Regions from separate parts of the Paenibacillus sp. FSL R5-0908 genome, predicted to be linked through region 4. Evidence: riboswitches for the same ligand, from Rfam matches in the RefSeq annotation. Region 4 holds a riboswitch; each other region holds the start of a gene.
The links. A riboswitch is a leader RNA that binds a small molecule or an ion and turns the genes downstream of it on or off. The one in region 4 is predicted to bind cyclic di-GMP.
Positions count from the first base shown of each region.

Region 1: it holds a riboswitch for cyclic di-GMP, as region 4 does, so the genes downstream of both, MKZ09_RS11395 (hypothetical protein) here and MKZ09_RS03850 (transglutaminase-like domain-containing protein) in region 4, are expected to answer to the same signal.
Region 2: it holds a riboswitch for cyclic di-GMP, as region 4 does, so the genes downstream of both, MKZ09_RS03025 (choice-of-anchor A family protein) here and MKZ09_RS03850 (transglutaminase-like domain-containing protein) in region 4, are expected to answer to the same signal.
Region 3: it holds a riboswitch for cyclic di-GMP, as region 4 does, so the genes downstream of both, MKZ09_RS01900 (anti-repressor SinI family protein) here and MKZ09_RS03850 (transglutaminase-like domain-containing protein) in region 4, are expected to answer to the same signal.

Region 1 covers NZ_JBBOUV010000001.1:2,609,647-2,617,040, forward strand. The annotation lists gene MKZ09_RS11370 (RsmB/NOP family class I SAM-dependent RNA methyltransferase) at 1-302, shown strand, start outside; gene MKZ09_RS11375 (pseudouridine synthase) at 305-1,066, shown strand; gene MKZ09_RS11380 (Cof-type HAD-IIB family hydrolase) at 1,192-1,992, shown strand; gene MKZ09_RS11385 (DUF4179 domain-containing protein) at 2,118-3,731, opposite strand; gene MKZ09_RS11390 (RNA polymerase sigma factor) at 3,715-4,233, opposite strand; cyclic di-GMP riboswitch class I at 4,438-4,529, shown strand; gene MKZ09_RS11395 (hypothetical protein) at 4,779-5,183, shown strand; partial or broken gene MKZ09_RS11400 (flavodoxin domain-containing protein) at 5,173-5,688, shown strand; gene MKZ09_RS11405 (NAD(P)/FAD-dependent oxidoreductase) at 5,705-6,919, shown strand; gene rd (rubredoxin) at 6,948-7,130, shown strand; gene MKZ09_RS11415 (Crp/Fnr family transcriptional regulator) at 7,178-7,394, shown strand, end outside.
Region 2 covers NZ_JBBOUV010000001.1:647,442-654,835, forward strand. The annotation lists gene MKZ09_RS03000 (SDR family oxidoreductase) at 1-393, opposite strand, end outside; gene MKZ09_RS03005 (MarR family winged helix-turn-helix transcriptional regulator) at 407-820, opposite strand; gene MKZ09_RS03010 (hypothetical protein) at 1,032-1,484, shown strand; gene MKZ09_RS03015 (ASCH domain-containing protein) at 1,574-1,987, shown strand; gene MKZ09_RS03020 (hypothetical protein) at 2,187-2,579, opposite strand; cyclic di-GMP riboswitch class I at 3,076-3,166, shown strand; gene MKZ09_RS03025 (choice-of-anchor A family protein) at 3,275-5,653, shown strand; gene MKZ09_RS03030 (alpha/beta hydrolase) at 5,801-6,736, shown strand.
Region 3 covers NZ_JBBOUV010000001.1:424,918-432,311, reverse strand. The annotation lists gene MKZ09_RS01920 (hypothetical protein) at 273-1,445, shown strand; gene sipW (signal peptidase I SipW) at 1,447-2,037, shown strand; gene MKZ09_RS01910 (TasA family protein) at 2,126-2,734, shown strand; gene MKZ09_RS01905 (helix-turn-helix domain-containing protein) at 2,904-3,233, shown strand; gene MKZ09_RS01900 (anti-repressor SinI family protein) at 3,341-3,496, opposite strand; cyclic di-GMP riboswitch class I at 3,524-3,608, opposite strand; gene MKZ09_RS01895 (2-oxoglutarate dehydrogenase E1 component) at 4,079-6,946, shown strand; gene odhB (2-oxoglutarate dehydrogenase complex dihydrolipoyllysine-residue succinyltransferase) at 6,999-7,394, shown strand, end outside.
Region 4 covers NZ_JBBOUV010000001.1:840,640-848,033, forward strand. The annotation lists gene MKZ09_RS03830 (phospholipid carrier-dependent glycosyltransferase) at 1-798, shown strand, start outside; gene MKZ09_RS03835 (glycosyltransferase family 2 protein) at 894-1,874, shown strand; gene MKZ09_RS03840 (GtrA family protein) at 1,861-2,268, shown strand; gene MKZ09_RS03845 (class D sortase) at 2,371-3,030, shown strand; cyclic di-GMP riboswitch class I at 3,150-3,232, shown strand; cyclic di-GMP riboswitch class I at 3,307-3,387, shown strand; gene MKZ09_RS03850 (transglutaminase-like domain-containing protein) at 3,401-4,210, shown strand; rRNA gene MKZ09_RS03855 (16S ribosomal RNA) at 4,578-6,135, shown strand; rRNA gene MKZ09_RS03860 (23S ribosomal RNA) at 6,369-7,394, shown strand, end outside.

The DNA.
Region 1 (7,394 bases), 1.8 Mb from region 4:
GTCCAGGATGGTACGTAGGACATGTCCGTAACGGCAGATTTATCCCAGGACATCCAATGGCTACCGCGTTACACCCTGAAGAGAGCTGCCGAAGTGTCTCACTTTCCAGTACGAGTAATGAAGCTATTTCCTATCTTAAAGGAGAGACATTGTTGATTGGTCAAGAACGTCTCTCTATTAAAATAGGAACTACCCAAAAAGGATACGTTCTGGTCTGCATAGATGGTTATAGTGCAGGCTGGGGGAAGTGGCAGGACGGTGTGCTCAAGAATGAATATCCCGCAGGCTGGAGGTGGATGTAAGAATGAGCCTATCAGGGAAAACTGCAAAAAAGCAGCGTTTAGATAAAGTATTGTCCCATATGGGGGTAGGATCCCGCAGCGATATTCGTAAACAAGCAAAGCAAGGTTTAATTACCGTGAATGGTGCAGTCGTCAAGGATAGTGGATTTCATGTAGACCCTTATCACGATAAAATTGTGGTTGGCGGCGAGCTTGTTACCTATCGCGAATTTATTTATCTTATGATGAATAAGCCACCGAGAGTCCTCTCGGCAACAGAGGACAAGCGGGATCGGACCGTTCTGGATCTTTTAAAACAGGAATATGTACAGTTTGAACCTTTTCCTGTAGGAAGGTTAGATAAGGACACAGTAGGGCTGCTTCTGCTCACCAATGATGGAAAGCTTGCTCACGAGCTACTATCGCCACGCAAGCATGTCCCTAAGACGTATGAAGCTACAGTTGAGGGAGACGTAGATGCAGACGATGTAGCGGCTTTTGCGGCAGGTGTCGAGCTGGAAGATGGATATGTTACTTTACCTGCACAGCTAACTATATTGGGAAGAGAACGCGGCAGTAAAGTAATCTCACATATTTCGCTGATCATCACAGAAGGAAAGTTTCACCAGGTGAAGCGAATGTTCCAAGCTGTCGGCAAAAAAGTCACTTTTCTGAAACGAGTATCTATGGGAGAATTGAAGCTGGATGAAAGCCTGCCACTGGGAGCTAGTCGTGAACTTACGCTAGAGGAACTGGCACTCTTAAGTACAGAAGCATCAGAATAATAATATATAGAAAAAATGGTATATAAATTGAATTTGGAAACTTGGGATAGCAGTTGCGACTGAAACTTAACTCAAATAGCCAGGTTCAATATATATAGAAAAAGAAAGACAAGGATGGTGGGAGTATGAGATACAAACTGATTGCACTAGATGTAGATGGTACACTGTTGAATGATGATCACCACTTGAGCGCTGAGAATAAAGAAGCCATTGCTGAGGTTACGCGTCTTGGCGGGCAAATCGTGTTATGTACCGGCCGCAGTCCGCAGAACTCGATTCCTTTCATGGAGGAAATGGGATTATCTGGTTATGTGTTGGGTCATAACGGAGCTGCTACGGTTCGTGTGAAAGATCGGGAAGTGCTGCACCAATACGGTATGGATGCTCGTGGTCTTGACCCTTATATTGATTATTGTAGAAAGCATGATATTCATTATGATGTGAATACGGCTTTTGATATGTATGTAGATAATGTAGAAAACCTGACCAAAGAAGCCAATTATATGTATGAACACTTCCGTATCGTACCGGCTACACTGCCTGCATGGGAAGATTTCCGTGAACCGGTTGTTAAGTTTACTGTATTTACACAATCAGAAATCCTTGACGAAGCTGAACGTGAATGGCGTACTTGGACCCATGAGTACAATATTTTGCGCAGTGGTGAATTTTTCGTTGATTTGATGCATCCGGAAGCCTCCAAGGGCAACGCCTTGAAGAATCTGGCTGTGAAGCTGGGAATTCCGCAAGAGGAAGTTCTTTCGATCGGTAATTATTTTAATGATATTTCTATGCTTACATACGCGGGTATGGGTGTTGCGATGGATAATTCTCCGGTTGAGGTCAAAGCGGCAGCGAATGCTGTAACGGGGTCTAACAACGAGCATGGTGTGCGAGATGCGCTGGTTAAATATTGTTTATCTTAATTATGGAAAGCATAAAGCGGACTTGAGTCCGTTCTATGCTTTTTTTGTTGTGAAGGAAATAAAAGAGATACATAAACAGAATTGATTCTATTAAAAATAATCCGCCCTTAGATTAACTTCCTGTATTAAAGTTTAATTTCCTCGTTCCGGCTAGGATCGCTATATTTATAGATACCAGGGTTCAGTTCGATTTTTTCGTCGAAAGGGATATCTTTGTAGTTATCAATATTAGTTCCTGTAGATATCATGCCCTTAGGTGTAATTTCTGGCACAACTTCTTTGCCATTAATCCATAACGTAGTTTGGTTAACGCTTTTGAAGCCAGAAGATTTGGATGTTGATTCGACAATCAAATTTTCCCCCTCAGTATAGTAAGTGAATTCAATTTTTAACCCATCGACATCAAGTGAAGTGAACTGCTTTTCTTCTTTAGGTTTGTTTATAGTGATCCAATTCTTAGTAGTATCACGTTTCTCAATGACAGCATCCTTTAATATAAGTTTCATTGGAACATCGGACCAGTCGTTATACCATTCCGGAGATTCGAATTGAAATAAATGCTGGTAGCTTTCGGAATGATCTCCCTTCAAATTCCAACCCCCAGTGATTGTTTGATCACCTATAACCAACTGAGCGGTATTATAGTGGACAATTCCTTTTTTAAGAGAATCATTTTCATCTATTAGAATTTGGATATCCAAAGGGGTAACGACTAGCTGATCTAAGGTTATACCGGTCTTTTCTTGAAATTCAGGATTGTTATACAGTTTCTTAGTGTAAATCGCCTCACTTGCTTTTTGTCCATCTGCTTTAAAATCGAACTTCCACGTACCTGAAAATCGTTTCGCTTCTTCAATGTAACTAAAATGAAGACTAGCTTCCTTCCAATCTGATTCAGTTATATTGAAAACCTGTTCAATAAATAAATCCGATCCTTCGTTAGGCATGATGGTTGGAATTGCTTCATTCTCTTGACCACCAGTACTAACTACCAAATGGGGGTTACCCCGTCCTAAGTCAGATGGTGATGCAGCGACTTTGTAACGGATAATGGTTTGATTGGAAACATGTCGAACGGATTCGATTTGAATGCTTGGATATTGCTTAACTCCAGTATCGATAGTTTCCCCTGCTTTATGATTAGATTGTAAGGGAATATTCCGATCACGGTAAAAAATGAGATTCCGAGCTTCAAACCTGTAGTCCTTTTTATCATCCTTTAATGTATCAGGTGTCTCATATACTCCAATGAGTTTCTGGCTTTCAGGATCGTATTCTAAATAACCGTATACCTTTGCCTTGGCACCGGATTCACTAGTCATGAGGTTTTCCTCTGTAGCAAATCCAGTATATTGGGATAGATCAGAGTTAGTATCAAGTGATAACAGCATTTTCATTTTTTCTCCATCAGTTACAACACCGTTCAAATTCATTGTTACTCCTGAACTGGAAGTTTGAAGATTATACTGTTGACCGATGCCGTTATTTAATGCATTGCTCACACTTCGACCACCAATTTTATCCCAATTAATCGTCATACTAGCGAATACAGGAATGGCTACAAGTAAGAGGCAAGAGAAGACAATACTGATAGGAACAACCTTTTTATTAGACCTAGGAGTATTCTGGGAGGCATACAGATTTCTTTGACGTTTATATGCTTCTTGTTCTATGGCAGTCCACATCAAATCATAATCCGGTCGGGGAATATGTTTATCTTTTTCAAGATAGAGACTCATTACTATTCAGCTCCTTTAGTTGGGTTCCACCCATTCTATTTAGTATTTTAAGTCCCTTGTTCAGTCTGGATTTTACAGTTCCTTCGGGTATGCTCATAACTTTAGAGATCTCGGGTACAGTCAATTCGTTGATAAAACGAAGGACTACTACCATTCTGATTTTGTCGGGAAGCTGACTGTATAACCCTTGTAATTCTTTTTTAGTTTCTTGTCGATCCAAACGTTTTTCTACAGGGTTTGATTCCTCAGACCTGGATAGTAAATAATTACGTACTTCTTTCATCCACCCCGTCTTACGCCTTTTGATCACACTGTTGCACTCATTTGAAGCTATTCGTAAAATCCAAGATTTCAAGTTTCTTACCTTCGACTTATCCGCTAAGATAACTTTTACAAATACCTCTTGGGAAATATCCTCCGCATCTGCCTGATTTTTCATTAAGTAGTAACAAAAATAATATACTTGTTCTTTATAGAGCTCGAAAATTTCCCGGTCACTCATTTTGCTGCACCCCCTGTCTTTGCTGTTCTCATTAATAAGACTTATAAGCGTATGTAATCGTTCATTTTTCATTTTGATTGTAGTATTTCTTCTGAGTATCATAGCGAATTCGAATGGAAGATAAGTCGTTTACAGGTAATTATAACCATGATAAAATTAGCGGTGGGACATGCGTCCGTAATCTAATTAAAACTAATTGAATGTCCGCGTTAAAGGTAAAATCATCGAAAGATGATGACACAAAGCCATGGGTCTAAAGCCTTTCGACAGAAGGAAATGATCGCCAGGCCGCCATAGGGATGTCTTATGAAGCATAAAGGATTGCTCTAAGAATATGTAGTCTATTTTGAGCTCTTTTATTATTTCGACCTATACGGCGTTACATTATCACAAGGGGCCGAAAGGGGAAGTACATGAACAGTTTTTTCAAAACAATAGGTACTAGTTTGGCAGTAGGTGCTTTATTGCTGTCCGGAACGATCGGATGGATGTCTAATCCTGGAGTCGTGTCTGCAGCTACAACATCAGCAGTAACTGCGGATCAAATGATCAGCAAAGTAACAGCAGCCTCCAAAGCAATAAAGAATTTCCATCTGGATGTGACCAAAAAACAGGATATTCAAAGCGGCGGGGTGCGTGTCAGCAACACCAACACTCTGAAGCTGGATATCAGCCGTCTGCCGAATTTTGCCGCAGCAGGCACTGTCGCTAGCAGTCTTTTAGAAACATCTTACAGCTTGTATGCTAACGATAAGGAGTTTTACTATCTTGTAGATGGAAGTGAGCTTATCGATGAATCTGAAGACGATTCTTCAGGTTACGACGATGACGGGGAGCCGATCGATCCTGATGCACAGTATTGGCTTGGACTGGAGAAAACGGAATGGGAGGCCTTTTACTCTAAAGGCCAATACGATCCTGTTTCCATGCTTGATTCGGTTGAGCCGTGAAACGACGCAAGGAAAAAAGGCAACCATCGTATATACCACCATCAAAAACAGTACCAAGAAGATGGCCAAAATCATACAGGATTGCTTGCAGGAAAATAATATAGAGACAGAGGTCTGGGATGCAGATAAAAGTAGTGCCACTGATATTCTGAACAGCATAACGTCAGCGGACGCGGTCTTTATTGGCAGCTCCACTAAATACGCGGACATGATTGGGAACCTGGAGAACATTCTGAAAGAATTGCACAATATGAATCTGGAAGGTAAACTTGCTGCAGCCTTTGGCTCCTACGGCTGGAGTGGTGAAGCCATTGAAGTCATTCAGGATTATCTGAATGGAACAAACATGACGGTGCAAAGCACATCTGAGGTTATTAAAACCACGGGGATGACACATGTAGAGTTCCCTGTACGAATCAGATTTTCCCCGAAAGAGCCTGAGAAAGTTCAAAAAATTAAAAATGCGGCTGAATTTGTTTCGGATTTGCTGCTGAGTTCATTTTAGGGAGGAGGAACATAGGATGACAAAACATTACGTTATTGTTGGCGGAGGAGTAGCCGCCGTCCATGCCGCCAAAGCCATCCGTGATCAAGACGCAGAATCGGAAATTTCGATCCTAGGGGAGGAAAGTCAACTGCCCTATAACCGGATTAAGCTGACCAAAGGGCTGTTTACCGACCTGCACAGTGAGAAGGTGCTGATTAAAAAGGAAAAATGGTACCGCGATAACCGTATCTCCGTAAAAACCTCGACCCGAATCCGTTCTGTCCACCCGGACCGGCAAATAGTTGTGACAGAAGATGGGCAGAGTGTTTCTTATCATAAGCTTTTATTGTGTATGGGAGCGAAGAATCGTGCACTCTCCCTTGAGGGCTTCGCCCTGAACAATGTTCATACCCTCCGGGATATGAACGACGCGGACAGATTGAAAGAAAACCTGCAGGATGGCAGCCATGTAGCCGTAATCGGTGGGGGAGTGCAGGGAATCGAAACCGCTTGGGCGCTGCATGAAGCTGGATATCAGGTAACGGTGATCGAAGCTTTTCACCGGTTGATGGGCAGACAGCTTGATGAGAAATCCTCACAGCTCCTTAAAGAGAACCTTGAACAAGCAGGTGTGAAGGTTATTCTTCGAGCTGATGTAGCGTCTATAACAGGAACTGAGTATGTTACCGGAATTACGCTGCACGACCAATCTCATTTTTCCTGTGACCATGTAGTCTACTCTATTGGTATTGTACCGAATACGAAACTGGTAAGTGGCTCGAATATTCAAGTCCGGCAGGGCATTATCGTAAATGAACAAATGCAAACAAATGATCCGCATGTGTATGCAGCCGGAGATGTGGCTGAAATTAACGGGCATGTGGAAGGACTGTGGGGCGGAGCGATTGAGCAGGGCAGGATTGCCGGCAGTAATATGGTCGCCAATCTGACGGCGTATCGTAGAGCTGTTCCGGTTACCTTGTTTACCGCCTTTGGTATCTCTTTATTTTCGATAGGCAACGTGGATGAACAGTGTTGCGATACGGCGGTAAGCGGAGATGACAATGGGGCGTATACGCGTATCTATGTGAAAGATAACACAATGATCGGTGCGATATCCTGGCAAGGTGCAGCTGCTTCTCTGGGGTATAAAACCGCTGTTGAGTATGGCATCTCCCTTGAGGGGATCGATGTTAACGGGAGTAGCATCGAGGAGATTATGGCTGAAGTACAAACCAGGTTGAACTAAACTATTAACTTTTTAGGAGATGATAAAGATGAAAAAATACATTTGTCTACCCTGTGGTTATATCTATGATCCGGCATTAGGCGATCCCGATGAGGATGTTGTTGCAGGCACTGCATTTGAAGACTTGCCTGAAGATTGGGTCTGTCCGGTATGCGGTGAAGATACCAGTCATTTTGCGCCGGTTGAAGACAAAAAAACTTCTGTATCCTAAAGGAAAGTAGGAGTTGTACAAAAAAATGAACAACAGGGGGGACATTTATGAAGGAGTATTCTTGCCAATACGCTGCTGAACCTTGTACCCGCAAGGTGCCTATTTTTGCTGCGTTAAGCGATGACGATCTCTCCCGGATCAGCGCTATGATCAAGCATCGTAAGTTTACTAAAGGTCAACCTTTAATTCTGGAAGGGGCGCCGTCAGATACGCTGTACATTATTCAGCGAGGGCATGTTAAATTATCCAAAACAACTCCTGAGG
Region 2 (7,394 bases), 190 kb from region 4:
AATTAAGTTTTGCATGAAGAAACTTGGGCGTAAAAAAGTATATGGAATTCCTGATTTTTTAATGATTTTTTCTATTTTATGGTGTGGAACAATTGGGTTTTTCTCTACGCCCAATAGGGATAGAAACACAATGTGTTCAACTCCGACTTCCTTTGCGATATCTATGAGAGGTTGGAAATATTTTTTTGAGTCAGCTATATGAGGAGGGCGCAGTAAAAATAATTTTTTCACTCCTGTTAACGCTGGACGAAAAGAATCAGCATTTTCAAAATCTAAATAAACATACTCACTGTCCTTTCGATGGGAGGCAATTTTAAAAGGTGTTTCACTTTTCCTTAGTTCGTTAACCACTTCACGTCCTACATTACCGGTTGCCCCTGTGATTAGAATCATAAGTTTCACTTCCCTAACTAATATTTAAATAGATCGTTTTAAGCACGTTCATAAACGTGGACATTTCTTGTTCAGAAATATTTTTAAGTGCGTTATCCATGATTTCGTCACTAAGAACTTCTATTTGATTCTTAATTATCATTCCCGAATCTGTAATGAATACAAGATTTGATCGTTTATCATTTGGATTATCTCTAATGTCCAGAAGCCCTTTTGCTTTAAGTCGCTCGAGTATACCCGTTATTGTAGGGCGATCCGAGTAAGTTCGCTCTGCAATCATAGCTGGAGTTGTTCCTTCTAAATGAATAGATATATCTTTTAATACGGCCCATTGAGGAGCTGTTACATTATAAAGTAAAAGTTTTTTTGTTAAGCTTTTTTTCATTTCAAGACTTACTCTTATTAATAACTGTCCTGGGTTGTCCATAAATTAATTCCCCTCTTTACATAGTTTGTACACTAACTATTTGATTAGTATACAAACTATATTCTCCTTTATCAATTTTAATTATTTTATTTGTTTAAATTGGGGGGAGTTACAGGTGAATGTCTATAATATTGATATTTAGAACTTTTGTTTGTATATAATAAAAATGAATGTTCTTATAGCATACATTAAGTTTTGGGAGGGGAATATTATGATAAAATATGGATTTCAGTTTTCGTTGAAAGGCCTTTTATTATACACTTTACAGCTACTTCCTAATATAATCTGGATGTTAGTGCCTCCTGCAAATAATGTGCTTACTGGAAACAGTTCCACCCATAAAACATTGAATATTATAGAAGGATTGTTTGGAGTGTTGACGGTTATTCTTATGGTTGTTCTGATAAACAAAGGCGAAGGAAGTAACAGCAACCTTTACATTGGACTAGCAGTTTTGTTTTTGGCAGCCTATTATATTTCTTGGATGCTCTATTATAATGGGGTGGTTGCTCCGTGGTTACTGATACTAGGAATTGCAAGCATGCCGCCTTTGTATTTCTTTTTCGTTGGACTTTGGATGAAAAACTATCTCCTCCTCGTTCCATGTGCTATTTTTGGAATTACCCATATTTTGATTACTAGCATGAATTTTTTGAGACCATAAATTATACTTATGAATTACTGTGACCATACTCTGAATATGCAAGCCTAAGGTGATCGTTTCAGGGTCATTCGTAGGAGAGGATAATTATCATGCGGTGTATAACAATACGGCAGCCTTGGGCGACCTTAATTGCTCTTGGTGAAAAAGAGTTTGAAACTCGTTCATGGAGAACAGCCTACCGCGGCGAGTTAGGCATTCATGCCGGGATGCGGATCGACAAAAAGATTTGTGAACAGGAACCGTACAAATCAGTATTGGCGAGACATGGCTATACAGCGAATAATTTGCCGACAGGAGCTATTATTGCTACAGGTCAGCTCGCGGGATGTTATGTGGTTACTCCAGAGGTGGATTTAAGGGAATGGATCAATGGGAACGAATATGATTTTGGCGACTATAGCGAAGGACGGTTTGCTTGGAAGCTTGAAGGGGTTCATCCATTAAGCCATCCGATTCCAGCTAAAGGTCGGCTAAGCTTGTGGGAGCACTCTAATCACTTCTGAACGGCGAACAATATTTTTAATGTAATTTTTATGTGCCTATCAGCTTTTTTTCAGGTTCGAGGTATATATTAGAGACACCAAACACCCCCCAGTGTTTTGTGGTATATCTCTCTCAGGTCTTGCCAACTCCCATGGTAAGGCCTATTTTTTTGTTCACTAATTGATTGGGGGGAGAGAGCGCAGCGGCTTCTATACAGCTTTACTTAATCTGGTACTGTTCTTCGTAACTCTTAAAAGATGAAATATCCAGCCCTAGGTATCTGCGCATATGGATGGCAGCCTGAGCCGCAACAATGTCATTCAACAGCAGCATTCGTTCGTGATAGCCACGACATATATACTTGGCTTCAATTCCCGTATTAAGTCTGTTTTGCTCATACACCTTGATTCCCCGTCTTCTCATTTCTGCACGAACATCCCTTAGATCTGTTGTAGCTACTGCAGCAGCTGTTCCAAGCACCTCCAGATAAGGGGCGGGTGTTCGTAAGTGTGTAGATAAAATGGCGGAGTCCCGTTCGAAAGCTGATAAAATCATCGGAAGCAATAAATAAGATTTCACCAGCATGTTGTCCCTGCTTTCTGCTCTATGCATGAATCTCATCACCTCTAATAGGAACGTATATTCGTATTCTACCCCGATATTCCAAAAATAATCAATGGTATTTCTAAACAGCTTATCCAATGTGATTAAATTCACAACTAAATAACGAAGAATAAATTATATTAAAAATTGTAATAATAAAAATTAATATATCGGACGCACATAAAGGAGAATTATGATGGAAAAAGAGGGCAGCCTCCAGCGTGGATTGTTTTTTGGTTTAATTCTGAGTGTTCCCTTATGGATATCCATATTGGGCTATATACAGTTACTTTAAAATTTAATGAAAAACCTTATGCGAAGCGCCTTTAGGCGCTTTTTTTGTGTGGTACTAATGCGGGGGGATTATCGAAAGGAATTGATTGACAATTGTGGGTGTCGGGCGCTAAACTGTTATTAATTCAAAAGTATTAAAAGTCATAGACTGTTATTGGATAGAATGCTTCAGCTACCAGTTCTGGACTTGCAGTGTAATACATATATATAGTCATGATAATAGCAAACCGTCTGAAAGGGCGGGACGCAAAGTCCAGGAGTCTAAAGTGTCTTAAAGGCACAATGACCGTCCGACTGCCATGAGAAGGGAATTCCACTTCTTTTTGGCGGTCTTTTTTGTTGTTAGGTCCTTTAGAGTTTCTGGTAATTATTCTGATTAATATAAATCATAGTTTTAGGAGGTGTGCCATTTGAAAAGAAGAATAAAACCGTTACTCTCGCTTGTATTAGCTGGGATTTTGACGGTAGGTAGTGGGCTTTCCTCATTGGGAGCTGGAGTTGCTGGAGCTAGTAGTTCTTCTACATTGGGAATTGCAGCGGTCTACAACGTGTTTATTCTAGGGGATATAACAACAGTTTCGGATACGGAAGGAAGGTTTGCTGCTGGAGGTAACGTTAACTTAACCAACTATAGTGTTGGAGATAGGTTGAACGCTGCAGAGGTTTCCCTGACTGACACACTTGTTGTTGGAGGGAATCTTACTTTCAACGGAGGTACTGTTTATGGGAATATCGTGTACGGGGGAGATTTTTCAGGGAATGTAACGCTCCTCAAGGGTGGTACAAAAAGACAGGGGAGTACGATTGACTTTTCAGCCGTAGGTCAGTCTTTGAAGGACAAATCAGCAGAACTTGCAGCATTGCCGGCGAATGGAACAACAGTGTACCAATATGGCAGCCTTACCCTGACAGGTACAGATCCTGCGGTCAATGTTTTTAATGTTCCAGGAGATAACGTCTCTAATACCTACGGAATTACAATAAATGTTCCTTCAGGATCTACTGCAATTATTAATATTGATGGTTCTAACGTAAAAATGAAAAACTTCGGATTTCTACCTAATAACGTGTTGAACAGCAAGAAAATTTTGCTTAACTTTAGCCAAGCTGCGTATCTTGATATGGCAGGCATAGGTGTAATGGGAAGCATACTTGCCCCCTATGCTCATGTTGATTTTATTAATGGTCAGATTAACGGTACTTTAGTGGCGGCTTCACTCAAAGGTACTGGTGGTGGTGAATTTCACCACTATCCATACGATGGTGATGAACCTGGACCAACGCCGACACCAACGCCGACACCAACGCCAACAGTGACACCAACGCCGACACCAACACCGACACCGACGCCGACAGTGACACCAACGCCGACAGTGACACCAACACCAACGCCGACAGTGACACCAACACCAACGCCAACACCGACGCCGACGCCGACAGTGACGCCAACGCCAACGCCGACAGTGACACCGACGCCAACACCATGTCCCACGCCGACAGTGACACCAACGCCGACACCAACGCCGACAGTGACACCAACGCCGACACCAACGCCGACAGTGACACCAACACCAACGCCGACAGTGACACCAACACCAACGCCAACACCGACGCCGACGCCGACAGTGACACCAACACCGACACCAACACCGACGCCGACAGTGACACCAACACCGACACCGACGCCGACAGTGACACCAACACCAACGCCGACACCAACACCAACACCGACGCCGACAGTGACGCCAACACCAACGCCGACGCCGACAGTGACACCAACGCCGACAGTGACACCAACGCCGACAGTGACACCAACACCGACGCCGACAGTGACACCAACGTCGACACCGACACCGACGCCGACACCAACGCCGACAGTGACACCAACGCCGACACCGACGCCGACGCCAACACCGACGCCGACAGTGACGCCGACACCAACACCGACAGTGACGCCGACGCCGACACCAACGCCGACGCCAACAGTGACACCAACGCCAACACCAACGCCGACAGTGACACCAACGCCGACACCAACGCCAACACCGACGCCGACGCCAACACCGACGCCGACAGTGACACCAACACCAACACCGACGCCGACACCAACGCCGACAGTGACACCAACGCCGACAGTGACACCGACACCGACAGTAACACCAACGCCGACGCCAACGCCAACAGTGACACCAACGCCGACGCCGACACCAACGCCAACGCCGACAGTGACGCCGACACCAACAGTGACGCCGCCTGAGGCAACACCGACACCGACGGTAACGCCTGAAGCAACGCCAACACCGACGGTAACACCAGAAGCAACACCGACACCGACGGTAACGCCAGAGGTAACACCAACACCAACACCAACGGTAACGCCTGAGGCAACACCAACGTCGACACCAGAGACTTCGGTGTTCCCGACACCAACGCCATCATCCGTAATTGGCACTATAGTTCTTGCAGAAGATCCTGTGCCGCTTGGGCCTGTAGCTTCGCCGACACCAGCGCCAGTACCAACACCAACACCAACACCAACACCGTCGAATAGCACAGAAGTACTTGTTGATGATGATGAGATCCCATTAGGTCCGGTACCGGCAGTGACACCAACACCAACACCTGATGAAATCATCGTAGTAGACGATACGATCCCATTAGGTAAGCCACCTGTGAAGGAATTGCCAAAGACGGGTGAATCAAGTCCTGCACCTTACTATGTAGCAGGTTTAGGTTTTGCACTTATCGGATTATTAATGAGAACCAAGTTCTCCAAAAAGAATAAATAATAAACGGTAGAGCAACATAGAGTCGCTTTCGGGGGGTGTCCCGATGGCGGCTCTATTTGTATGTCATGATTGCGATAGTTTGGTGCATTCTAAGTAGATGGTATACTCTTGTTGCAAAAGAAATGAAGAGGGGATGGCGAAGGCGAATTGATATGGTTCATTATTAGCGCTGTAATCATCATAGGGATTCTAATCTATGTGGGATTTTTCTTCTATGGTATTGCTATTAAACGAGCGCCAAAGGTATTTCTAAGTAATAATCCTAATCTGAAGGCTGATCCTCCGGTTGCCGGAGCTTCTTGGGGGGAGGGGAAGGATTGGGTCTCTCGCCAGAGCTTTGAGAATATTGAGATCGTATCTGCAGATGGACTTAAACTAAGAGGTTACTTACTCCAATCTAATCGTGCTGCGGGACGCACAGCCATTCTAGCCCACGGTTATTCAGGTAAAGCAAAGGATATGGGGGCGTACGCCAAAATCTACTACGAGAACTTAGGCTTTAACATCCTAATTCCCGATGCAAGAGGGCATGGAGATAGCGCAGGGGATTACATTGGTTTTGGTTGGCCGGAACGAAAAGATTATTTGCAATGGATTGAATACATGATTAAAAAGACTGGACCCAGTGCTCAAATTGTGCTTCACGGTGTTTCTATGGGCGGCGCTACAGTGCTAATGACCTCAGGGGAAGATCTTCCGCCGCAGGTAAAAGCTATTGTTGCGGACTGCGCTTATACCTCAGTAAAAGCACAATTATCTTACCAACTACGACGCATGTATCGCTTACCAAGTTTCCCTTTCGTACAAAGTGCAAGTCTAATTACCCGCTTGAAGGCGGGGTATGGTTTTGGTGAAGCCTCTGCATTAAAACAAGTGCGGAAAGCGAAGGTTCCGATTCTTTTTATTCATGGGGATGCGGATAACTTTGTACCTTTTGCTATGATGAATGAATTGTATGAGGCATGTCAGAGTCCAAAAGAGAGGCTCATAGTACCGCAAGCGGGGCATGGATTGTCTTATGATACGGATAAGGCGGGGTATATAGATGTAGTAACAGCTTTTGTAAGTCGATATGTAAAATAAGTCCTGAACGTAGACAGCGCCCGATATCCGCTAGGTAGCGGTTATCGGGCGCCTATATTTTTCCACACATGACGTAGTCCTTGAATAAGGAACGTACCGTCATGCTTTCTCGTTATATTCATCCCCCGCCGTTCGTGAGTAACGGGTGTCTTGATTCCTTGTTATTTCCAGCAGCCGTGTGGCGAGAATAATCCTTCCAATACGACAAAAGCCCTACCTCTCTTTTGCCCTTGCGGCTCCATTGACCGCGCCAGTGTGAATCGGAATGCTATATTTCGAATTTAATCTCATAAAAAGGAAGAGTACTGCAAGAAAACATAAAGCCTCTTTGTCCAAAATGCCGATGTGTATAATAGTCGGCCTGACATCTTCTTGGTGGGGATATTCAATATATCGAAAAACAAATACCATATAAATATAACACACTATTGTTTAAAAGGCAAATATAATAATCAATTCCAAGATAAGGTTTATTTGATTCTAGAGAGAAACAAACCTCGATAAGGAGCGCTTAGATTTTGAAAGTAACTTAAATTGGGTTAATTGTGAATTATTCCGGAAAAGCTAGTAAACCAGAGGAGATGGGCGATCTCGGTGCAAATGGGCTAAAATGTAAGTTGGGTATTTTTGCAAACGCTACAAACTACAACTGAAAATA
Region 3 (7,394 bases), 420 kb from region 4:
TGCGAATATATTTAGTAATCGAGCGATATAAGGAGTTATTTAGAGATAAATAAACATTATTGTTCTTTATAGAGTACAAATGCGTGTTATTGGCAGTTTTCTTTTTGATTTATTCCATGTATGATTCATTACAGAAGTTGTTCTTAATAAAGAACGATAATAACGAACCAAAGAAACAGACATTGAGGGGAGGTATTCCTCTGAGACCCAGATCAGCTAGGAGAAGACCTAGAAGAAACAGGAAAATTGGATTACGTATACTGCAATCAGGAATGGCTGTCTCCGTCTTATTTCTATACACCTCGCAGCAAGTTGGTGGTACCTATGGAGGCTTTGGAGCTGCTACGCAAACCACTAGCACGATTAGCTTTTGCGAAGTATTTCCGAATTCGATCAAGGCACTGCTTACAGAGTTCAAAGAGCATGTTAATCGAGCGCTCACTTTAAAAGAATCACTACAACCCTTTCCCTCATCAGCTAACCACTCGGACGTTTCAGGAATAGAAGGGATGTCGCTGGAAGAGCTTGATGTCGCTGCACAAGAGATTTCTTCGCAAATAGCGGCGCTTCAATCCCAAATAGATAGCGTTAACGAGCAACTGGCGTTTAACAGCCAAATTTGGAATCAAATCCACAATGAGCTAAGTGCAGCAGCAGCCTTACTCTTCCAGATAGGAGGATATATGACTTCTCTAGATTCCAATTGTCTAGAAATCAAGGATGAGCAATTTTTCAGAGATTTACAAAGCAGCCTGAATCAAAGCGGTGTGATCTCGGAATCCTTGAATGCTTCCTTAAATGGAGTTATTAGTTACCTAACCTCCATACACGATGTCGGTCTTCCATTCGCTTCGGTAGTTACCAGTGATGTTTATGGACAACTTGAATTACGCGAAGGAGAGTTTCCACAGCCACTGCCATTCCTGATTACCTTCACTCAACCAGACGGCGTGATCTCTAGCGACCTCACCTCCACTTATGAAGCTCTAAATACCGAATTGACTAACCTTAAAGAATCGGCAACCTCAGGTATCACTACCCTTCAAGATAAACTCCAAATGATCAGTCAGACTCGCGAGCAAAAACTAGAAGAGCTTGAAAAAGCTCGGCTAGAGGAGCAAGCAAAGAAAGAAGAAGAAGCGAAGAAAGAAGAAGAACGTTTGGCTGAGGAGAAAAAGCAACAAGAAGCCGAGGATAAAGCGAAAGCTGAGGCAACCCCTCCAACGTCAGGTGAAGCTGCTCCGGAAGCCCCAAATAAAGAACAACCGGAAGCCCCACCCACTGACCCGGTTAACCCGGAAATTGGCGAAGAGCTCACAATTCCAAAAGATGTCCCTCAGCAAGAGGTTCCACAAGAGACGGCAAAGGCGGAAGACAGTACGACTTCCCCGCCGGTAGCAACCCAAGCTCCTTCGGACCCTCAACCTGAGAAAGGTGGAGAATAAGATGCGGATTAAAAAATTTATCAATAATACCCTATCGAGCTTAATGCTTATGATCTTTATTCTGCTGGTGGCAGCCGTAGTGTTATCCAAGGCCTCCGGCGGTGAACCTGCTTTCTTCGGATATGAGATCAAAACCGTACTCTCAGGATCGATGGAACCTGGAATTCAGACTGGCTCAATTGTCGCATTAAAACCCGGAGGGGATATGAATCGTTTCAAACCAGGCGATGTCATCACCTTTAGGAATGAAGATAATCTGCTCATTACTCACCGGATTGTAGAAGCGACCGTCAATAACGCTACGGGTGAAGCTGTTTATCGCACTAAAGGCGATAACAACGACGCACCCGACATGAACCCTACCAGTTCTGCGAATGTTGTAGCTCAGTATACCGGGGTTACTGTACCCTATGTCGGTTACGCTATGAATTTCGCGGTTTCCAAAGCTGGAAGTGTAGTCCTCATGATCGTGCCTGGCTTGATGCTTCTGCTCTATGCTCTGTATACCTCTTGGAAGGCTGTAGCTGCATTAGAAAAGAAAAACGCTGCCCTACTGCCAGCCTCACCGTCCCCAACAGAAACACAGCCCTAAGTTGATTGTCCACTTCCGCTTACGAACCGGAAGATACAATATATAAATTTTATAAAAATTCAACACAAATTTGAGGAGGAATTTTATTATGGGTATCAAGAAAACATTGGGTCTTGGCGTAGCATCTGCAGCACTGGGTTTATCATTAATCGGCGGAGGAACCTTCGCATACTTTAGCGACACTGCGCAAAGCACAGCTACATTCGCAGCGGGTACACTCGATCTGAACTCTGACCCTTCTGTCATCGTTAATATTCCTAACCTGAAACCAGGTGATACTGTAACTAAATCCTTCAAATTGAAAAACGATGGTTCGCTCGATATCGGATCTATCATTCTGAATACATCGACTCAAATCACGGATGCTAAAGGAGATAACTACCTTGATTTAGCCGAGTTCATTAAAGTTAAATTCCTTAGAAATAATGACAAAGGAGTACCTATCGTCTCTCCTGAAAATGTAGTTTATGAGACTACACTTGCTGCTTTAAAAAGTCAGCATCCGGATCTCGTAAAAAATACAGGTTGGGATCAACTCTTTACCGAAGCATCCGGTATTAAAGCCGGTACTAATGACAGCTTCTCCGTCCAATTCGAATTTGTTGAAAATAACCAAGATCAAAATATTTTCCAAGGCGATAGCTTGACACTGACTTGGGATTTCGTAGCTAAACAAGGCGCGAAAAAAGACTACTAAGATCAATAAAGTAATTTAATAAAATACTCGAAGAGCAGCAGATCCTGAATCCGGCCACGGATAAGCAGATTGCTGCTCTTCTCTTTACAATAAACTTTGTCCGATTTATTGATATTTGCTATACTAATAACAAAAATTACGGAGGGGCGTCAGCATAGTGCCACAGAATATGGGCCAACGTATCCAGCAGCTCCGCCTAGACAAGGGTTTCTCCCTATCTGAGCTTGCGGACAGAGCAGATGTGGCTAAGTCGTATCTTAGCAACGTGGAGAGAAACATCCAATCCAATCCATCCATCCAGTTTATCGAAAAGATCGCTGATGCGCTTCAGGTATCCATTCATGCCCTACTCTATGGAGAACCCAATGATGCAGAGGAATCACATTTAGATTCGGAATGGTTCCGATTGGTGCAGGAAGCTATGGACTCAGGCATTAGCAAACGCGAATTCAAAGAATTTCTGGACTATCAGAAATGGAAGCTCGATCAAAAGGATTAATACTTCCTACCAATCTGGTACGATCCTCTCTTCTACTAAATCATATCGAAAAAGGACACAGCGAAGAACCGCTGTGCCCTTTTTCGATATGTAACCCCTCTAATGTATTACTGCACGATCTGCACAGTTTTCTCATGAAAGAACTGGCGGATTTCATCTGCCTTAATGCCAGCCTTCTTAGCTGCTAATAATAAATGTACCCACTCTTGATCCAGATCAATAAACTGCTGTTCTCTGTTGCTACCCTGGTTGGACTTTTCCAAAAAATCTCCCCCTAAGATTTTACGTCCCCAGGCAATCCGGCTGTCATAGTATCTCTACCTTAGACCCGCGACTTTGTGCCCCTGCCTTTCGGCAAGTTTACCTTTTACTGGACCCTTTTCACGAAAGGATCTACTTAAAAAACTATAAAATTACTATCTGCAATAACATTATACAAAAAGAAAGCGGAAAAGTGTGTCGATTCCTGGTTACTTTTTATTTTAAAAACGAAAAATAAAAGATTTTTTTTCAAAGATCTTGTCCGATTATCACGATACTCGTCCGTTACATAAAATAAATTGTACTAGCAAAATAAATATTTACTGACCTAATAGTTAAAAATAAGGATAATAGAATCATTTTAATAGGCCTTTAGAATGGGTAATGAGAAGAAACACCCTTCTTTTCATTAGAACAAGCTAACCCATACCATTTTGCGAACGTATTGGACGAAAGAATGAATTGATTACAGTGGCTGAAAGTAGCACAATAAGATGAGAAATGAAACCGCAATCATCACAGCTCCAGTAAGCGTTGACACAAAATGTCACGTATGGAGTTCATCCGTTAAGGAGGATGTATTCATGGCAGCCAAAGAGCCCTATAACGAATCCATTTGGAGTAAGTATTACGGACCCAATTTAGGCTACATTCAAGAAAGATATGAACAGTTTGTGAAAGATCCCTCCACCGTAGAAAATAATTATCGCGAGCTTTTTACAAATTCGGGACCTCCTCCCCTAACTCCAGATAGCGAACCGGCTCCTCAGCCGCGCATCTCGGGAGACACCGAATGGCTTAGAAAAGCAGTAAGAGCTTCCAAGCTAATCGCCAATATTCGTATATATGGCCATATGGCCGCTGAAATTGATCCGCTGGTACGCGATCAGAATCCCATGGCAAAATATCTTGAGCTTGAAACCTATGGGCTGACCCGCGAAGACCTGATCGCACTGCCTGCAACGCTTATATGGGAAAATGCGCCGAATGATGTGCATACCGGATGGGATGCCGTGCAACGTATGCGTCAGGCATACACCAAGACCATCGCCTATGAGTTCGGGCATGTGCATGAAGAAAAAGAACTGCAATGGCTAAATAGACAGGCAGAATCCACCAGCTCACCAGCACCCCTAAATAATACAGAACGCAAAGAGCTCCTGAACCGCCTGATTCAGGTAGAGCAATTTGAAACCTTCCTCCACAAGACTTTTGTAGGTCAGAAGCGTTTCAGTCTTGAAGGCAATGATGCTCTTGTACCGATGTTAGATGAAATCGTACGTGCTGCTGCACATGACGGTGCGGAGCATATTTTGATGGGCATGGCGCATCGCGGCCGCCTCAACGTTCTTGCACATATTTTGGGCAAACCTTATGATATCATATTTTCAGAGTTTCATCATTCTCCGAACAAGGAGCTTTTCCCTTCCGAAGGCTCTACAGGCATTAACTATGGCTGGACAGGTGATGTGAAATACCATCTCGGTGCAGACCGTGCTGTCCGTGAAGGAGAAACCGTACGCACAAGAATAACACTAGCGAATAACCCAAGTCACTTGGAATTCGTCAATCCTGTCGTGGAAGGTTTCACTCGTGCCGCACAAGAAGATCGGAGCACTGCAGGACTGCCGAAGATTGATACCAGTAAAGCTATGGCGGTGCTGATGCATGGCGATGCTGCTTTTCCAGGTGAAGGAATTGTTGCAGAAACGCTTAATATCGGCAAACTTCAAGGTTATCAAAATGGTGGGACGATCCATATCATTGTTAATAACCGAATTGGTTTTACGACTGAAAGTGAAGATTCCCGTTCTACGCATTATGCGAGTGACATCGCCAAAGGGTATGAAATCCCGATAGTCCATGTCAACGCTGATGACCCAGAGGCCTGCGTAGCAGCCGTACGTTTAGCTAGCGCATACCGCCATCAATTCAAAAAAGATTTCGTAATTGATCTCATCGGCTACCGCCGTCATGGTCACAACGAAATGGATGATCCTGAAACCACACAACCTGTTGTCTACGGTAAGGTTCGCAATCATCCGACCGTCTACAAGGTTTATGCAGAGAGACTGAAAAACGAAAAGGTTCTTACCGCCGAAGACGTACAAAAGATGAATGCTGAAGCAGAAAGTGTATTGCAGCGTGCGTACGATAATATGAAGGAAGGCAATCATAAGAAAAAAGAACCCAAAGCCTTCATTCCTCTACAAACGGACCGCGCAGCGGCAAACACTACAGCGGTATCCATCTCCAGCCTGCAGGAGATCAACCGTGAACTGTTGACGGTTCCTGCTGGATTCCAGGTTTATCCGAAGCTGGAGCGCATTTTACAACGTCGTAAAGATGCACTGAATGAAGGTGAAAAGGTCGACTGGGCACTGGCTGAAACGTTAGCCTTCGCTACCATTCTGAAAAATGGAACGCCCATCCGACTGAGCGGTCAAGATGCCCAACGCGGAACCTTCGCACATCGCCATCTGGTGCTGCACGACAGTAAAACAGGAGATTTGTTCTCCCCACTACATCAGCTAAGCGATTCCCGTGCCTCCTTTGGCGTATACAACAGTCCATTGTCAGAGGCATCAGTATTAGGCTTTGAATATGGTTATAATGTGTTTGCACCGGAAACCTTCGTAATCTGGGAAGCACAGTATGGTGATTTCGCCAACGCGGGTCAGGTTATTTTTGACCAGTTCATTGCCGCTGGACGCGCCAAATGGACACAGCGCAGCAATCTCGTCATCATGCTGCCGCATGGCTACGAAGGACAGGGACCTGAGCACTCCAGCGGTAGGCTGGAACGGTTCTTGCAGCTATCCGCTGAAGAGAACTGGACGGTCGCTAACCTGACTACCGCTTCGCAATATTTCCATCTGCTGCGGCGCCAAGCAGCGTTATGCGGGCAGGAAGATGCTAGACCGCTAGTCATTATGACGCCGAAAAGTCTCATTCGGAATACGCGCAGCACTTCTGCCGGAACCGAGCTGGCTTCAGGACAATTCAAGCCTGTATTAGCTGAATCTTTGCTTGGCCAGAAACCAAGTGAAGTTAAACGGCTCGTAGTCTGCAGCGGTAAAGTGGCTATCGACATCCAAACAGAACTGGAAGCAGCACAGGATAAGGATTGGTCGTGGCTGCATGTTCTTCGCCTAGAGCAGCTTTATCCGTTCCCGGAACAAGAGTTAAGCGAACATTTAAACTCCTTCAGCTCCCTTCAGGAAATTGTCTGGGTGCAAGAAGAGCCGAAAAATATGGGCGGCTGGAGCTATAGTGAGCCTCGGTTACGCGCCATCGCACCAAAGAATGCCGGCGTAAGATATATCGGCCGTCCGGAACGTTCCAGCCCGGCCAGTGGTTATGCAGATGTGCATAGCTTCGAACAACGTAGAATTGTAACAGAAGCCCTAAAATCAAATTCGAACGTACAAGCGGCTGTACCGTCCTCTTAAGAGGACGGTATCACAATAGCGTAAACCATTATGTTTGGGGAGGAAACGGCCTGTGTCAGAAATCTTAGTACCCGATCTGGGAGAATCCATATCCGAAGGAACCATCTACAAATGGCTGGTTAAAGAAGGCGACACGGTAGGTCAAGGCGATGTGCTCGCTGAGCTGGAAACGGATAAAGTCAATCTGGAAATTAGTGCAGAGGTGGAGGGTGTCATCTCCACCATCCTGCGTCAAGCGGGCGAGAACGTAGCCGTTGGCGAAGCCATCGGCATCATTGGAGCCGCAAGCGGCAGTACGCCGCGGACCGCTGAAAGCGAAGCCGAAGCGCCTAAAGCGGCACCGGCAGGCGGCAACGCAGTAGCAGCAGCCGCGCCTGTAGCTGCGCCCGAAGTGCCTGCAGCAGGTGGCGACAGCCACGCTGCCTTGGCATCGCCGGGCGCACGCAAG
Region 4 (7,394 bases):
GGGCTGGCCATTATGCTGGCTATCTCCCTTTTTGAACGCTACAGAGAATACCAAGCCTCCGGACGCCTGCTGGCCGAGGGGAAGATTAAAGACAAGGAATTGCTGGGCACCTGTCGTGAAGCAGTAGATTCTTTTTGGAAAAAGACTATTATTACGTTGGCTAGTTGTATCGGGTTCTTTGTAATTATTCCAGTAATTATTTATAGCTTATCTTTTGTACCGGGGTTATCTGCATCAGCAGAGGGCTTCACTATAAAAGGTTTGATTGATTCCCAAAAGAACATGTACAACTACCACAGCCAACTTGTAGCTACACATCCTTTTGCTTCCTCATGGTGGCAATGGCCGTTTATGAAGAGACCGGTCTGGTTCTTTAGCGGCGGTGAAGGTTTGCCGGAAGGTCAGGTCAGCAGTATAGTGACTATGGGGAATCCTCTTATCTGGTGGACGGGTATTTTTGCGATGCTGGCAACGCTGTGGATTACGCTGAAACGTAAAGATAAGAACCTCTACATGATCTGGATCGCCTTCTTCTCGCAATATGTTCCGTGGATGCTTGTCCCAAGAGAAACGTTTATTTACCATTATTTTGCTATGGTACCATTTATGATTCTTGGTATTGTATATATAATGAAGTTGTTGGATAGTAAATTCCCTGAGGCCCGTTACGTACAGTATGTCTATGTAGCCGTTGCTTTGCTGCTCTTTATCGCTTTCTACCCGGTACTGTCAGGGATGCAGGTCAGTGGAGATTACGTGAAAGATATGCTGCGTTGGTTCCCTACTTGGGTTTTCTAGGATTTATAAAATCTATAAAATAAGTTTATGTATGCAGCGTTATTATGAAGTATAGATGGATGTAACGCTCCAAAAAGCTTGTAGGAGGAATAAAGGTGAAAGCCAGATATAGTGTGATTGTACCCATGTTCAATGAGGAGCAAGTAATTAGCCATACTTATGAACGTTTGAAAAAAGTAATGGACGAGTGCGGCGATACTTATGAGCTGGTCTTCGTCAATGACGGCAGTCGTGATCGTTCCGCCCAGATGATTCGGGAGATTTGTGAACGAGACGAGCATGTCAAGCTGATTGACTTCTCGCGTAATTTCGGACATCAGGTAGCGATTACAGCTGGCATGGACTATGCCGAAGGTCAAGCGGTTGTTGTTATTGACGCTGATCTTCAGGATCCTCCGGAGGTCATTTTGCAAATGATCGAGAAGTGGAAAGAGGGCTACGACGTTGTATATGCGAAACGCCTGAAGCGCCACGGAGAAACGATGTTCAAAAAGGTCACCGCGAAGCTTTTTTACCGCCTGCTCAGCAGTATGACAAGTGTGGATATTCCTACGGATACAGGCGATTTCCGTCTTATTGACCGTAAGGTATGTGATGTCCTGCGGGGACTTAAAGAAAAGAACCGTTATGTCCGAGGTTTGGTGAGCTGGGTTGGCTTCAAGCAGACTATGGTGGAATATGAACGGGAAGAACGTTTTGCCGGAGAAACCAAATATCCGCTGAAGAAAATGATTCGTTTTGCGTTAGATGGCATCACCTCTTTTTCACATAAGCCGCTTAAGATTGCTACGTATATTGGATTCTTCCTTTCATTCTCTAGCTTTCTCTATTTATTTTTCGTCTTGTTTCAAAGGATATTTTTCACCTCCTGGACGGTTCCGGGCTGGGCTTCCATTGTAGGCGTCAATCTGCTCTTTAACGGTATCGTTCTGATGCTGTTGGGTGTGATTGGGGAGTATATCGGACGGATTTATGACGAGTCTAAAGATAGACCGCTATATATTGTTAGTGAGACTAAAGGCTACCAGAACGAAGAACAACTGGACCGCCGGAAGGATCACAATGATGTCAGATAAGAACTTGCGCGCTGCATTCATACAGTTCCTCAAATTTAATGCCGTAGGTTTACTCAATACGCTGATTGATTTTGTGATTTTTACATTGTTGAATTCACTAGGGATGGTATACGCATTGGCGCAGGTGATCTCCTATAGTGCAGGTACGGCGAATAGCTTTATTTTGAATAAAAAAGTTACCTTTCGTGATCGCAACCGGGGGAATAAAGAAGGCTTCGACCGCGTGCAGCTGGTCAAGTTTATCGTGCTGAATCTGGTAGTTCTCGGAATATCACTGCTGTTAATGCATCTGTTGACAGACAAACTAGGTATTCAAGTCTTGATCTCTAAGGTGCTGGTTACCTTTATCACGGTGATCATCAATTTCTTTGGAAGTCGTAAATGGGTATTTTAAACATTAATTTCAGGCAGAAGGAGTTGCTATGCTTAAAGGCAAGTAACTGTTTCTGCTTGATTTGTATATATCCATAAAAACAATATACGGAGGTGAATAACATTGCGTAAATTCTCCTATCTACTCATACTGGCTGGGATACTTATCATGTTATATCCGACAGCTAACGAATGGTACAACGACAGGCAGCAGGAGAAGTTATTAGAAACGGCTGAACTAAGCACTGCCGATAGTGCACCCCAACCAGATTTGAAGAGCAGGTATGCTGAAGTTACTCAGCTGTTAGCAGAGGAATCGGTTCTGGATGCCCAGGCACAGCCCCAACCCCAAGAGACAGAAAAGCCTGAACCGGAGATTGAAGTCGGTGGCAAGGTAATCGCACTAATTGAAATCGATAAGATTGAATTGAAGCTGCCTGTATTAGAAGGGGCTACAAAAGCTAATATGAAACATGCTGCAGCCCATATGAAAGAAACGGCACCCCTTGGAGAGATCGGAAATGCTGCAATCGCGGCGCATCGGGCTAGAACTACGGGTCGTTTGTTTAACAGATTGAATGAGGTTGTTGTGGGGGATGTCATCACGGTAAAGACTAGTGATCTGGTGTTTAACTATGAGGTGTATGATATTTCTGTTGTAGATCCGAGTGATGTCTCTGTTCTTGACGGGAATGACAAGGATAAGATTCTTACTTTAATTACATGTGATCCGCTAGTGAATCCAACGCATCGGCTGATTGTTCATGCCAAATTAACAAAATGAGAATAGTGAATGACAAGAAAACACAAATACCGGGAGATATCTATAAAATAATGGGTAATCTAGTAAATTAGGTCTTGTTCACATCTATAAATATGATAGTATTATACTATAAAAGCTAAACACGATAACGGCAAACCTTCCGAAAGGTAGGGACGCAAAGCTAAAGGGCCTTTTCCCGAAAGGATGGCAGCCAGCTACCGAATGAAGAGGCTTTTTTTGTTTGTTTCAAATGGATTCTATCAATTATATCTAGTAAAGCTAGAACAGATAGAGCTTATACGATAACGGCAAACCTATCGAAAGGTAGGGACGCAAAGCTAAAGGGCCTTCCCGAAAGGATGGCAGCCAGCTACCGAAAGGAGTTTTATCCGTGAAAAAGGTTTATTTTATGCTGGTGGCGTTGTTCGTCTTAATGACTTCAGTTCCGGTAAGTACAGCTCAAGCTGCAAGTGCAGATGCCAGCTGGTTGATTACATCCAAAGTGGCTCAAGGTGTTATTGGTATTAACTATGATATTCCGAAAGATAAAAGAATCAAACTCATGATCACCAAAGATAACAGCAGCTATACTTATAACTTGTATGCTTCTGGACAAGCTGAGGACTTCCCTTTGCAACAAGGAAATGGGACTTATAAGGTTTCTGTTCTGGAGAACACAACCGGCAATAAATACAAAGCGTTATATTCCGAAGTAGTAGACGTAACCATGAGTGACTCGAATTCCGTATATTTGGGCTCCGTACAGAATGTGAAATGGAGTTCTTCTGATAAAGCGATTGTCAAAGCTAAACAATTAGTACAAGGCAAAACAACAGACGAAGAGAAAGTTAAAGCGATCTATAACTATGTAGTTGCGAATGTACAATATGATTACTCTCTTGCTAATAGTGTAACTACTGATTATATTCCAAGCATCGATAAGACATTGACTACTAAAAAAGGGATTTGCTATGATTACGCTTCTCTTTTTGCCGCAATGCTGCGGAGTGTAGATGTTCCTGCTAAGTTGGTAATGGGGAATACAAGCTACGTTACGCAATATCATGCATGGAATGAAGTGTTGCTTAATGGGAAGTGGGTTACCATTGATACTACAGTGGATGCAGGACTTGCAAAGAGCGATAAGAAAACTGATTTAATTAAAGCCTCGAGCAAATATACTGCGGCAAAATACTATTAAATTAATCGCTAGAATCATAACGATATTAAATAAACAACTAGCTTAATCATTAAGCTAGTTGTTTATTTTTATATTAGGGGTTGCTTTTCTATTAATAGTTGGGGTATTATAGGTAAGCGTTGTTAGACAGCGTACAGGCGATACAGACGAGGCTGATAAAAAGCTTCGAAAAATAAAGCTTGCATTTCTGAAAACAACATGATATATTATAAGAGTTGCTGCTGAGACATTAAACGGCGCCAACGAGAACTTGATCTTTGAAAACTGAACAACGAGTGAGTAGGAAATCACGCAAGTGAAATCCAAAATTAGAGAATTAATTTTCTCGTCAGATGTTTCAAAATGAGCATATCGCTCTTTTCAATACTAATTGGAGAGTTTGATCCTGGCTCAGGACGAACGCTGGCGGCGTGCCTAATACATGCAAGTCGAGCGGAGTTACTTTGAAAGCTTGCTTTCAAAGTAACTTAGCGGCGGACGGGTGAGTAACACGTAGGCAACCTGCCCTTCAGACTGGGATAACTACCGGAAACGGTAGCTAATACCGGATAATTTCTTTTTTCTCCTGAGAGAAGAATGAAAGACGGAGCAATCTGTCACTGAGGGATGGGCCTGCGGCGCATTAGCTAGTTGGTGGGGTAACGGCCCACCAAGGCGACGATGCGTAGCCGACCTGAGAGGGTGAACGGCCACACTGGGACTGAGACACGGCCCAGACTCCTACGGGAGGCAGCAGTAGGGAATCTTCCGCAATGGGCGAAAGCCTGACGGAGCAACGCCGCGTGAGTGATGAAGGTTTTCGGATCGTAAAGCTCTGTTGCCAGGGAAGAACGTCCGGTAGAGTAACTGCTACCGGAGTGACGGTACCTGAGAAGAAAGCCCCGGCTAACTACGTGCCAGCAGCCGCGGTAATACGTAGGGGGCAAGCGTTGTCCGGAATTATTGGGCGTAAAGCGCGCGCAGGCGGCTATTTAAGTCTGGTGTTTAAACCTTGGGCTCAACCTGAGGTCGCACTGGAAACTGGGTGGCTTGAGTACAGAAGAGGAAAGTGGAATTCCACGTGTAGCGGTGAAATGCGTAGATATGTGGAGGAACACCAGTGGCGAAGGCGACTTTCTGGGCTGTAACTGACGCTGAGGCGCGAAAGCGTGGGGAGCAAACAGGATTAGATACCCTGGTAGTCCACGCCGTAAACGATGAGTGCTAGGTGTTAGGGGTTTCGATACCCTTGGTGCCGAAGTTAACACAGTAAGCACTCCGCCTGGGGAGTACGGTCGCAAGACTGAAACTCAAAGGAATTGACGGGGACCCGCACAAGCAGTGGAGTATGTGGTTTAATTCGAAGCAACGCGAAGAACCTTACCAGGTCTTGACATCCCTCTGAATCTGCTAGAGATAGCAGCGGCCTTCGGGACAGAGGAGACAGGTGGTGCATGGTTGTCGTCAGCTCGTGTCGTGAGATGTTGGGTTAAGTCCCGCAACGAGCGCAACCCTTAACTTTAGTTGCCAGCAGGTAAGGCTGGGCACTCTAGAGTGACTGCCGGTGACAAACCGGAGGAAGGTGGGGATGACGTCAAATCATCATGCCCCTTATGACCTGGGCTACACACGTACTACAATGGCCGGTACAACGGGAAGCGAAGCCGCGAGGTGGAGCCAATCCCATCAAAGCCGGTCTCAGTTCGGATTGCAGGCTGCAACTCGCCTGCATGAAGTCGGAATTGCTAGTAATCGCGGATCAGCATGCCGCGGTGAATACGTTCCCGGGTCTTGTACACACCGCCCGTCACACCACGAGAGTTTACAACACCCGAAGTCGGTGGGGTAACCCGCAAGGGAGCCAGCCGCCGAAGGTGGGGTAGATGATTGGGGTGAAGTCGTAACAAGGTAGCCGTATCGGAAGGTGCGGCTGGATCACCTCCTTTCTATGGAGAATCGTTCTCTGCAATGAGAACATTCAAATCGGAAGTTTAACTTCCACAAACTCAGGTTTAGGCCTGTTACTCACTCGTTGCTCAGTTTTGAGAGTTTAAGCTCTCAAGTAAGACTTGATCCTTGAAAACTGGATACCGAAACGAATTTGCGTTTTAGAACATCTTTTAGCAACTTGTGCAAACAAGTAAATGTTATTAGTGAGATTTTTCTTCGGAAGAATCAAGGTTAAGCTAATAAGAGCACACGGAGGATGCCTAGGCGCCAGGAGCCGACGAAGGACGTGGCGAACAACGAAACTGCCTCGGGGAGCTGTAAGCAAGCTTTGATCCGGGGGTGTCCGAATGGGGAAACCCAGCTGTGGTAATTCGCAGTTACTCATTTCTGAATACATAGGAAATGTAGAGGCAGACCAGGGGAACTGAAACATCTAAGTACCCTGAGGAAGAGAAAACAATAGTGATTCCGTCAGTAGCGGCGAGCGAACGCGGAACAGCCTAAACCTAAGAGCTTGCTCTTAGGGGTTGTGGGACGTCTCACATGGAGTTACAAAGGAATATGGTAGGTGAAGAGGTCTGGAAAGGCCCGCGATAGAGGTAAAAGCCCTGTAACCTAAACTGTATTCTCTCCGAGACGGATCCCGAGTAGTGCGGGGCACGTGAAACCCCGTATGAATCCAGCAGGACCATCTGCTAAGGCTAAATACTACCTGGCGACCGATAGTGAAACAGTACCGTGAGGGAAAGGTGAAAAGCACCCCGGAAGGGGAGTGAAATAGAACCTGAAACCGTGTGCTTACAAAAAGTCAGAGCCCGATCTATGGGTGATGGCGTGCCTTTTGTAGAATGAACCGGCGAGTTACGTTTAACATGCAAGGTTAAGCCGAGAAGGTGGAGCCGCAGCGAAAGCGAGTCTGAATAGGGCGACTTAGTATGTGGACGTAGACCCGAAACCGTGTGATCTACCCCTGTCCAGGGTGAAGGTGCGGTAACACGCACTGGAGGCCCGAACCCACGTACGTTGAAAAGTGCGGGGATGAGGTGGGGGTAGCGGAGAAATTCCAATCGAACTCGGAGATAGCTGGTTCTCCCCGAAATAGCTTTAGGGCTAGCCTCGGTATAAGAGTAGTGGAGGTAGAGCACTGATTGGGTGCGGGGTCCGCAAGGATTACCAAGCTCAGTCAAACTCCGAATGCCATATACTTATTGCCGGGAGTCAGACAGTGAGTGCTAAGATCCATTGTCAAAAGGGA